Regions from separate parts of the Pseudonocardia sp. ICBG1142 genome, predicted to be linked through region 1. Evidence: predicted binding sites of a transcription regulator. Region 1 holds the regulator's gene; each other region holds the start of a gene.
The links. Region 1 encodes LexA, which represses DNA repair genes until DNA is damaged. Its sites were predicted from a motif close to CGAACACGTGTTCG; they were not measured.
Positions count from the first base shown of each region.

Region 1 (3,269 bases):
CCGTCCGGCTGCGCGGTCACCGGAACCCGGCAGGCCGACGTCCCGGTCACCGACGTCGAGGACCTCGGGCTCGGGCCGGGCGGGGATCTCTGGCTCGCCGACACCGGTGACAACGGGGCACAGCGTGGCTCGGTCCGGCTCGTCGTGCTGCCCCCGGCCGGGCCGCCACGCGTGTACGACCTGGACTATCCGGACGGTCCGCGCGACGTCGAGGCGCTGCTGGTCGGCGACGACGGCGTGCCCCTGCTGGTCGACAAGACCACCGGGGCCGCCGGGGTGTACCGACCCGACGCACCGCTGCGCGACGGCGGGGGCCCGGTCCCGCTGCGCCGGGTGGCACAGGTCGTGCTGCCCTGGTCGGGCACCGGCGGCGGGCCGCTCGGGGCCGCCGGGTCCCGCACGATCACCGGCGGCGGGGTCTCACCGACCGGGGCCGACGGCGGACGCGCCGCCGTGCTGCGGACCTACACCGACGCCTGGGTGTTCCCGCTGCCCGTCGGCGGACCGGCGACGGCCGACGTGCTGGTCGCGGCGCTGGGCGGGGCACCACTGCCGGTGCCGTTGCCGGACGAGGCCCAGGGCGAGGCGATCGCCCCGGACGGCCGGGGTGCACTGCACTCCGGCAGCGAGGCCCGGGGCCCGACCGCGGCGGCGATCACCGTCGTCCCGGGCGCGGTGCCCGCGGCGACCGGCCCGCAGGCACCGGTCGTGGCCCAGCCCGCCGAGGTGCCGGAGTACCGCACGTACCCGTCGTGGCTGCCCGCCGCGGGCGGGGCCGCGGTGCTCGCGGTGCTGCTGGTGACCGGTGCCGTCGCGATGTCCCTGCACGGACGGCGCCGCCGGTCCAGCTGACCGCGGGAACCGGGCGCCGCCGAGGAGGTCAGAGGCGGCGCAGGACCGCCACGACGCGGCCGAGGATCGACGCGTCGTCACCCGGGATCGGGTCGTAGGCGTCGTTCGCCGGCATCAGCCAGATGTGCCCGTCCTTGCGGCGGAACGTCTTCACCGTCGCCTCGCCGTCGATCATCGCGGCCACGATCTCGCCCTGCTCGGCCACCGGCTGCTGACGCACGACGACCCAGTCGCCGTCGGTGATCGCGGCGTCGACCATCGAGTCACCCTTGACGTTGAGCAGGAACAGCGTGCCCTCGCCGACGATCTCACGCGGCAGCGGGAACACGTCCTGCACGGCCTGCTCGGCCAGGATCGGGCCACCGGCGGCGATGTCGCCGATGAGCGGCACGAACGCCGGCGCCGGCCGCGCGGAACGCAGCTCGGCGGTGTCGGCGTCGGAGTCCGACCCGTCGGTGCCGGCGATCTGCTCCGGGCTGCGGACATCGACCGCGCGGGTGCGGTTCGGGTCGCGCCGGAGGAAGCCCTTGCGCTCCAGGGTCCGGAGCTGGTGGTGCACCGACGAGGTGGACGTGAGGCCCACCGCGTCACCGATCTCGCGGACGCTGGGCGGGTAGCCGTACCGGTCCACCCAGTCCCGGATGACGGCCAGGACCTTCTTCTGCCGCGGGGTCAGGCCGCGGGTGTCGGTCGCGGGGTCGGGGAACTCCCGGACCGTCGCGGATCCCCGGTCCGCGGCGGTGCCGGTCACGCCGGGACCACCGTGTCCGGTGTCGTCCGCTGCCATCGCATTCGCCTCCTCGGGGTACTTACGGCGACGACCCTAGCCGTCGCGGGCCCGTTCGCCAAACATGCGTTCGAAGTCGCCCGGGGCGTGTCGTGGATTCCGCCGGGCCGTGGTGGTAGAACATCGCACAGGCGTTCGATCGAACACCGGTTCGATCGTTCTGGTCCGATCGGATGCCGTCCGCGTCGCCGTCCGGCCGCGCGGGGCGACCGGCAGCGGGAACGGCAGTGGGGGTGGCGATCGTGGACGCAGCGGTCATCGGGGGCATGACGGTCATCGGACGGGCTCCGGTCGGCACCGCGGCCGGCGTGGTGCGGCCCGTACCGACGTCGGGTCCCGTGCGCCGCGTGGTGGCGGCGGTGGGTGTCCTGCTGGCCTCGGCGGCCGCGGTCGTCGCGCTCGGGGTGGTCGCCGACGTCGCCGCCCACGGCCCGGCCGTGCCGCCCGCGGTCGGCGCGCCACGCTGAGAGCGTCCCCGGCACGGGCGGTGACCTGCGGAGACGTGGTTGTTGTCGGTGTCGGGTGCTACACCGCTCGTACGCCCGTTCGACCGGGCTCGGGGAAGGGCCGGTCGGGAGCGGGGGAGACGAGACCGCCCGGGGGACGGGCGGTCCGACGGCAGGAGGAACCATGCGAGAGCTCGACGAGCGGATCCGCGACCACGGCGCGGTCGGCTGCCTGACCGGTGCCCCCGCGCCCGGCACCCCCACCTCGCGCGCCCGGCGCGCCGCCCGGGAGCGGGTGCGGGCCGCGGAGGGTGTGGCCGGTCCGGCCGGTGCCGGCTCGTCGGCCGTCGCGCGCGCCGCGCACCGGTGGGCCGCCCACGGTGCACGGGAGCGCGCACTGACCGAGTCGGTCGCACGGCACCCCGCCGCCCGTTCCCGGCGTGCCACGGCGCCCGGGGTCTCGGCATCCGGTGTCCCGGCATCCGGTGTTCCGGCGCCTGGTGTCACGGCGCCCGGTGTTCCGACGTCCGGTCCGACGGCGCCCGGTCCGGCAGCTCACGGGCGTGCGGCCCGGACCACGGCACCGGCCGGTCCGGCGGTCCCGCGTGGCGTCACCGGTGGTCCGAACGTCGCGGTCCGGACGCCCCGCTGCACCACCTCGGCGCCGGGCTCCACGGCGACCCTGGAGCGGCCCGCACGGGTCGCGGCGCCGTCCGGTCCGCGGTCGGTGGCCGTGCCGGCGCCGCGCACGGTCCGTCCGCTGGACCGGCGTTGCCTGGTCCCGGCCCGCCCCCGCCCGGCCCGCAGTCGGGTCCGCGGGCGCCTGGAGCGGTTCCTGACCGGGGTCGCGGTGCTGCTGTGCGCCACGACCGCGGTGGTGGCGCTCGGCCTGCTGGGCGACGCGGCGGCGGGCTGGAACGCCCCCGCGGCCGCCGTGCCGTCGGTCGGTGCCGTGCGCTGAGGAGTATCAGGGCCGCGGTGCGGTCCCGGTGGGCCGGGCCCGTGGCGCGGAGTGGTGCCGGCGTGTCCGGCCCGGGGTGTGCAGTGGTGCGGTGCCGACGTGTCGGGCTCCCGGGGCGGAGCCGGTCGGGCGTGCCGTGGTGCGGTGCCGGCGCGGCGACCGTGGTCACGGCGGCGGCGGTGCGGTGACGGTGTGGAGCGATCCGGCGCCGTGTCGGCGTCGC
Region 1 covers NZ_JAHLJC010000005.1:629,598-632,866, forward strand. Annotated here, with positions in the region: gene KPL59_RS08280 (hypothetical protein) at 1-852, shown strand, start outside; gene lexA (transcriptional repressor LexA) at 881-1,639, opposite strand; gene KPL59_RS08290 (hypothetical protein) at 1,882-2,106, shown strand; gene KPL59_RS08295 (hypothetical protein) at 2,270-3,046, shown strand.

Region 2 (3,269 bases), on a different contig from region 1:
GGTCCGGCGGGTCGCCACGGCGACGGGCGCCCTCCAGCACCAGCTGCAGCTGCTCGCGGACCCGGGGCTGGCCGACGAACTCGGCCAGCGAGCGGGGCCGCAGCGACGCCTCGACGTCGGTGTCCCCCGGCTGGACCCCGGCGTCCACGGCGCGCTCGTCGAGCCGACCGTCGACCCCGGCGTAGGGGTCGGGGTCGGTCACCGCGACCTGCCCAGGCTCGACAGCGCGGTGCGCAGCAGGTCCCGGGCGTCGGTGTCGGGGGCGTGGGCCAGGACCGCGTCGACGGCCTGCTCGGCCGGGCGCTGGGTGAAGCCGAGCCCGAGCAGCGCCTCGACGACCTGGTCACGCACCCCGAGCATCGGGGCCGGTGCGGCCGCGACGGCGCCCGCGGGCACCGCGGCGGGCGCGGTCACCTTGTCGCGCAGCTCCACGACCAGGCGCTCGGCGCTCTTGCGTCCGACGCCGGGGATGCGGGTGAGCACGGCCAGGTCGCCGTCGGCCAGCGCGCGGCGCAGTGTGTCCGGCTCCAGCACCGCGATCGTGGCGAGCGCGAGCCGCGTCCCGATCCCGGACACCGTCTGCAGCAGCAGGAACAGCTCGCGTTCCTCGGCGTCGGCGAACCCGTAGAGGGTCAGGGAGTCCTCGCGCACCACCAGCGTGGTCGGCAGCCGGGCCTCGTCCCCGCGACGCAGCCCGCCCAGCGTGGCGGGGGTGGCGTACACCGCGAGCCCGACCCCACCCACCTCGATGACCGCGTGGTCCAGCCCGATCTCCAGCACCGGACCGCGCACCGAGTGGATCACTGACAGGTCCCCTTCCGACGAACGACCGTTCGAGCACCGACGCTACCGGGCCGCACCGACCGGACCGCACGCGACACCACGCCACCACCGGGCGAGAGGGTTCAGCGCGCGCGCCACCCGCCGGCCGAGCGGGCGTCGGCGGCCGCGCGGGCCGCGGCCCACTGCTCGGCGGCACCGGGCCGGGCGCCGCCGCGCTCGCGCTGGGCCTCGGCGAGCCGGGCACGGTGCACCGCGGCCAGCTCCTCGGCGCGGGCCTGGGCCTGCGCCATCCGGTCGATCATCGGTGAGCGCCAGCAGTGGCAGATGGCGAGCGCGAGCGCGTCGGCGGCATCGGCGGGCTTCGGGGGTGCGTCCAGGCCGAGGAGCCGGGTGACCATCGCGGTGACCTGCGCCTTGCCCGCGCGGCCCTCACCGGTGACGGCGGCCTTCACCTCGCTGGGGGTGTGGAAGGCGACCGGCAGCCCCGCCCGGGCCGCGACGAGCGCGACGACGCCGCTGACCTGCGCGGTGCCCATCACGGTGCGGACGTTGTTCTGGCTGAACACCCGCTCGACGGCGATCACGTCGGGTCGGTGCCGGGCCACCCAGCGCTCCACCTCGTCGGCGACGGCGAGCAGCCGCCGTTCCAGCGGCAGGGTCGGCTCACTGCGGGCGACGCCGACGTCGACGAACCCGACGGTCCGGCCCGCACCGGCCTCGACGACGCCGATGCCGCACCGCGTCAGTCCGGGGTCGACCCCGAGCACCCGCACCGCGTCCCCCTCGCCTCGGACCGCACAGCCGTTCGAGAACCGTACCGGTCGGGACGGTCCCATCCGGGCGGGCACGCCGGACCGGCGGGGCCGGGCCGGGCGGACCGGGGTGACGCCCGGGATGACAGGGTGCGCAGGTGACGTCGTTCCTCCGGGTCCTCGCGTGGGTGTGGGCCGCGCTGCTGCTGGTCGTGCTGGTGGGGACGTTCCGCCCCGAGACCCCGGCGATCGGGCTCGCGGGGTCGTTCCTGTCCGGCGCCTACCCACTGCACGTCGCCCTCGCCGGGGTGCTGGGGATCCTGTTCGGGCTGGCCGCGCGAGCCGCGGGTGCCCGGTTCACCGGCGTCGCGACGGCGGTGCTCGCCCTGGCGGCGGTCGTCGGGTCGGTCACGGTGCTGGCCGCGCAGGGCCGGGCCGCGTCCGAGCAGGGCGTCCCGCTGGACTGGACGGCGGCGCTGACCGAGCTGGGCCAGCCCGACGGGAAGCCCGACCGGTCGGTCGAGTTCGCCCCCGGCCGCACGCTGGACCTCTACCTGCCGACCGGCGCGGGTCCGCACCCGACGATGGTGTGGGTGCACGGCGGGTCGTGGACCAGCGGGGACCGCAGCGACCGCACCGCGCTGAACCGGTGGCTCGCCGAGCGCGGCTGGGCGGTCGCCGCGGTGGACTACCGGCTGCCGCCACCCGAGCCCGTCGGCCGCGACCAGCAGCGCGACGTCGCGTGCGCCGTCGACTGGGTCCGCGCGCACGCGGGCGAGGCGGGTCTGGACCCCGCGCGGCTGGTCCTGGGCGGGCAGTCCGCCGGGGCGACGCTGGCGCTGTCGGTCACCTCCGGACTGCTCGACGGGACGCTGGCGTGCTCCGAGGCACCCGCCGCGTACGGCGGCACCGGCCCGGCCGACGCCCCACCGCCGACGCCCGGCCCGCCGCCGGTCGGAGTGGTCGCCTACTACCCGCCCGTCGACCTGACGCTGGTCGACCCCGACCTACAGCGCACCCTGTTCGGCGGCACCGCCGACCAGGCGCCGGGCCTGCTGCGGCTGCTCTCCCCCGCCGAGCAGGTGCGCCCCGGGCTCCCACCGACCCTGCTGCTGCTCGGCTCCGCGGACCACTACGTCCTGCCCGACCGGGTCGCCGCCTACGACCGGCAGCTCCGCTCCGCGGGGGTCGACGGCAGGCTGGTCACCGTCCCCTACGCCGACCACGTCTTCGACCGCCCCTTCGGCAGTCCCGGTGCGCAACTGACCCGGGAGGCCGTGATCCGCTTCCTGACCGGGCTGAACTGATGCGGGTCGAGATCACCGCACTGGTGGTCGCGTCCCGGCACGCCTACGAGGGCAGGCCCGCCGACGGGCCGCGTCCCGACCCGGAGCCGCCGCTGCGCGACGAGGTCCGGGTGCGCGCCGGCCACGGGATCGTCGGCGACCGCTACGCCGGCCGACCGGCGCACGCCCGGGCCGCGGTGACGCTGCTGGCCGCGGAGTCGCTGGACCACCTGCGCACGGTCCTCGGCGACGTCGTCGAGGCCACCGCGACCCCGCGGGCGGCGCGGCGCAACATCGTGCTGCGCGGCGCCCCGGTCGACGCGCTCGCCGCACCGGGCCGGGGCGGCACCGGCGCGCTGTTCGCCCTGGACTCCGGCGACGGCCCGGTCCGCTTCCGCGCGCACCGCGCCGCCGCGCCGTGCCGCTGGATGGACACCGAGATCGGCGA
Region 2 covers NZ_JAHLJC010000031.1:956,406-959,674, forward strand. Annotated here, with positions in the region: gene ruvB (Holliday junction branch migration DNA helicase RuvB) at 1-148, opposite strand, end outside; gene ruvA (Holliday junction branch migration protein RuvA) at 199-804, opposite strand; gene ruvC (crossover junction endodeoxyribonuclease RuvC) at 906-1,556, opposite strand; gene KPL59_RS28700 (alpha/beta hydrolase) at 1,694-2,842, shown strand; gene KPL59_RS28705 (molybdenum cofactor biosysynthesis protein) at 2,842-3,269, shown strand, end outside.
Region 2: ruvC (crossover junction endodeoxyribonuclease RuvC) is a predicted target of LexA. The motif match lies at 1,578-1,591, and genes of this name have one in related genera.

Region 3 (3,269 bases), on a different contig from region 1:
GAGGTGGGCCTGGACGTCCCCGAGTCCGCGCTCGGCACCCACCTGCTCGGCCCGCCGCTGTACCGCAGCCTGCCCCCGATCCTCGGCGAGGAGGGCACCGCCGCGGTGCTGCCGGTGTACCGGCGGATCTACGGCGACGAGGACGGCTGCCTGGACTGCACTCCGTACCCCGGCGTCGAGGAGCTGCTGCGCGCGCTGTCCGCGGCCGGCGTGACGATGGCCCTGGCCACCAGCAAGGCCGAGCCGCCGGCCCGGCGGATCATCGCCCACCACGGCTGGACCGACCTGTTCACCGAGATCGTCGGCGACACCCGCACCGCGGACCGGCCGACCAAGGGCGCCGTCGTCGCCGAGGCGCTGCGCCGGCTCGGGCACCCGTCCGGTGCCGACGAGCCGTTGATGGTCGGCGACCGGCTGCACGACGTCGAGGGCGCCGCCGAGCACGGGCTGCGCTGCGTCGGCGCGGGCTGGGGCTACGCCGAGCCCGGTGAGCTGGTCGCGGCCGGCGCGGACACCGTCTACGACTCCGCGGACGAGCTCCGGGTCGCCCTGCTGGGCCGAACGGGTGGTCCGACGGGGCAGGACGGCGCATCCGCGGCGACCCTCCCCCGGCAGTCCCTCAGCTGAGACCCGGCCGGGCGGCCCCCTCCGTCCGGCCCGTGCCGGGAACGCGGACGGGCCGATATACACCGGACATGACGGTCGTCGCGCTGTACCGGTACCCGGTCAAGTCCATGCTCGGTGAGTCCCTGACCCGGGCCACCGTCACCGGGCGGGGGCTGCTGGGCGACCGCGCCTATGCGGTGCTCGACACCGAGACCGGGAGCATCGCCAGCGCCAAGGTGCCCAGGCGCTGGCTCGGACTGCTCGGCTTCGCGGCCCGGTTCGTCGCCGAGCCGGTGCCCGGGGAGCCGCTGCCTCCGGTCGAGATCACCTTCCCGGACGGCTCGGTCCTGCGCAGCGACGACGAGGGCCTGGACACCGCGCTGTCGGACGCGCTCGGGCGGGACGTGTCGCTGGTCTCGGTTCCGCCGGAGGGCAGCCACTTCGAGGAGCTGTGGCCCGACATCGAGGGCCTCACCCCGCAGCAGCTCGCCCCGCGCGCGCTCATCGAGGCCACGACGACCCGGCACGAGGACTCCGGCGAGGCCATCAGCCGGTTCGACATCTCCGCGTTCGGGGCGCCGGGCACGTTCTTCGACCTGTCGTCGCTGCACGTGCTCACCGAGTCCACCCTCGACCGGCTCCGCGAGCTCGCGCCGGAGGCGACCTTCGACCCGCTGCGCTACCGGCCGAACATCGTGCTCCGCGCCGACTCCTCCCCCGACGGCCACGGCTTCGTCGAGAACGACTGGCCGGGCAGCACGTCGACGATCGGCGAGGAGGTCCGGGTCTCCTTCTCCTTCGCCACCATGCGGTGCGTCATGACGACGCTCCCCCAGGGCGACCTGCCCGACGACCCGGACACCCTGCGCACGATCGCGAAGCACAACCGCATCGAGATCCCGCAGATCGGCGGGGTCTGGGCGTGCGCGGGCGTGTACGCCGAGGTCGCCGCGGGCGGGGAGATCGCCGTCGGCGACCCGCACACCGCCCCCGCCCCGGCCTGACCCACGCCGGCCCGCCCGACCGACGGTGCGCCGCAACGGCGGCGGTCGTCGAGATGCAGCCCAGCGGGGTACGAGGCGCCCTCGGGCCCCGCTGAGCTGCATCTCGGCGCGTGGACGCCGGTCCGGCTGTGTTCGCAGAGCGAACGCTTGTGCGTCTGTCGTACGCCGCGTACCGTCGTCGGCGACGGAGGTGCGTGATGGACAAGGTGGTGGCATCCGCCGCGGAGGCGGTCGCCGACATCGGCGACGGGGCGTCGCTCGCGGTCGGCGGGTTCGGCATGTCCGGGGTTCCGACGGTGCTGATCGCGGCGCTGCTGGAACAGGGCGCGACGGACCTGGAGACGATCTCGAACAACCTGGGCGTCGACGGCTTCGGCCTGGGCACCCTGCTCGCCGCCGGGCGCATCCGGCGCACGATCGGCTCCTACGTCGGCAACAACAAGGAGTTCGCCCGCCAGTACCTCGCCGGCGAGCTGGAGCTGGAGCTGACCCCGCAGGGCACCCTCGCCGAGCGGCTGCGGGCCGGCGGCGCGGGCATCCCGGCGTTCTACACCCCGGCCGGGGTCGGCACGCTGGTCGCCGAGGGCGGGCTGCCCTGGCGCTACGCGGCCGACGGCTCGGTCGCCGTCGAGTCCCCGGCGAAGGAGACCCGCGAGTTCGACGGCGTGACCTACGTCCTCGAGCGTGCCCTCACCCCGGACTTCGCGCTGGTCCACGCCTGGAAGGGCGACCGGCACGGCAACCTGGTGTTCCGGCGCGCGGCGCGCAACTTCAACCCGGACTGCGCCGCGGCCGGGCGGACGACGATCGCCCAGGTCGAGCACCTGGTCGAGCCCGGGGAGATCGACCCCGACGAGGTCCACACCCCCGGCATCCACGTGCACCGCGTGCTGCACGTCCCCGACGTCGAGAAGCCGGTCGAGTTCAGGACGGTGCGTTGACCATGGCCCTCAACCGTGACGAGATGGCCGCCCGGGTCGCGGCGGAGCTGCCCGACGGCGCGTACGTCAACCTCGGCATCGGCATGCCGACCCTGGTCCCCGGGCACATCCCCGAGGGCCGGACGGTCGTGCTGCACTCGGAGAACGGGATCCTCGGCGTCGGCCCCTACCCCACCGACGACGAGGTCGACCCCGACCTCATCAACGCCGGCAAGGAGACCGTCACCGTCGCCGCCGGTGCCGCCTTCTTCGGCTCCGCCGAGAGCTTCGGCCAGATCCGGGCCGGGAAGCTCGACGTGGCCGTCCTGGGCGGGATGGAGGTCGCCGCGAACGGCGACCTCGCGAACTGGGCGATCCCCGGCAAGATGATCAAGGGGATGGGCGGCGCGATGGACCTCGTCCACGGCGCGCGCTCGGTGATCGTGATGATGGACCACGTCTCCAAGGACGGGTCCCCCAAGATCGTGGAGCGGTGCTCGCTGCCGATCACCGGCCTCGGCTGCGTCACGAAGATCGTCACCGACCTGGCCGTGATCGACGTGACGCCGGACGGGCTCGCACTGGTCGAGACCGCGCCCGGCGTCACCGCCGACGAGGTCCGGGAGAAGACCGGCGCTCCGCTGCGCTGACCCCGACCCGCTGCACCGACGGCTGCCCGCCGGGCGCGCCCCCTCGGTCGCGTCCGGCGGCGGCGCGTCCCTCAGGCGGGCGCGCCCGG
Region 3 covers NZ_JAHLJC010000030.1:2,096,516-2,099,784, forward strand. Annotated here, with positions in the region: gene KPL59_RS24190 (HAD hydrolase-like protein) at 1-627, shown strand, start outside; gene KPL59_RS24195 (MOSC domain-containing protein) at 696-1,610, shown strand; gene KPL59_RS24200 (CoA transferase subunit A) at 1,808-2,551, shown strand; gene KPL59_RS24205 (3-oxoacid CoA-transferase subunit B) at 2,554-3,180, shown strand; gene KPL59_RS24210 (cytochrome P450) at 3,252-3,269, opposite strand, start outside.
Region 3: KPL59_RS24200 (CoA transferase subunit A) is a predicted target of LexA. The motif match lies at 1,751-1,764, and genes of this name have one in related genera.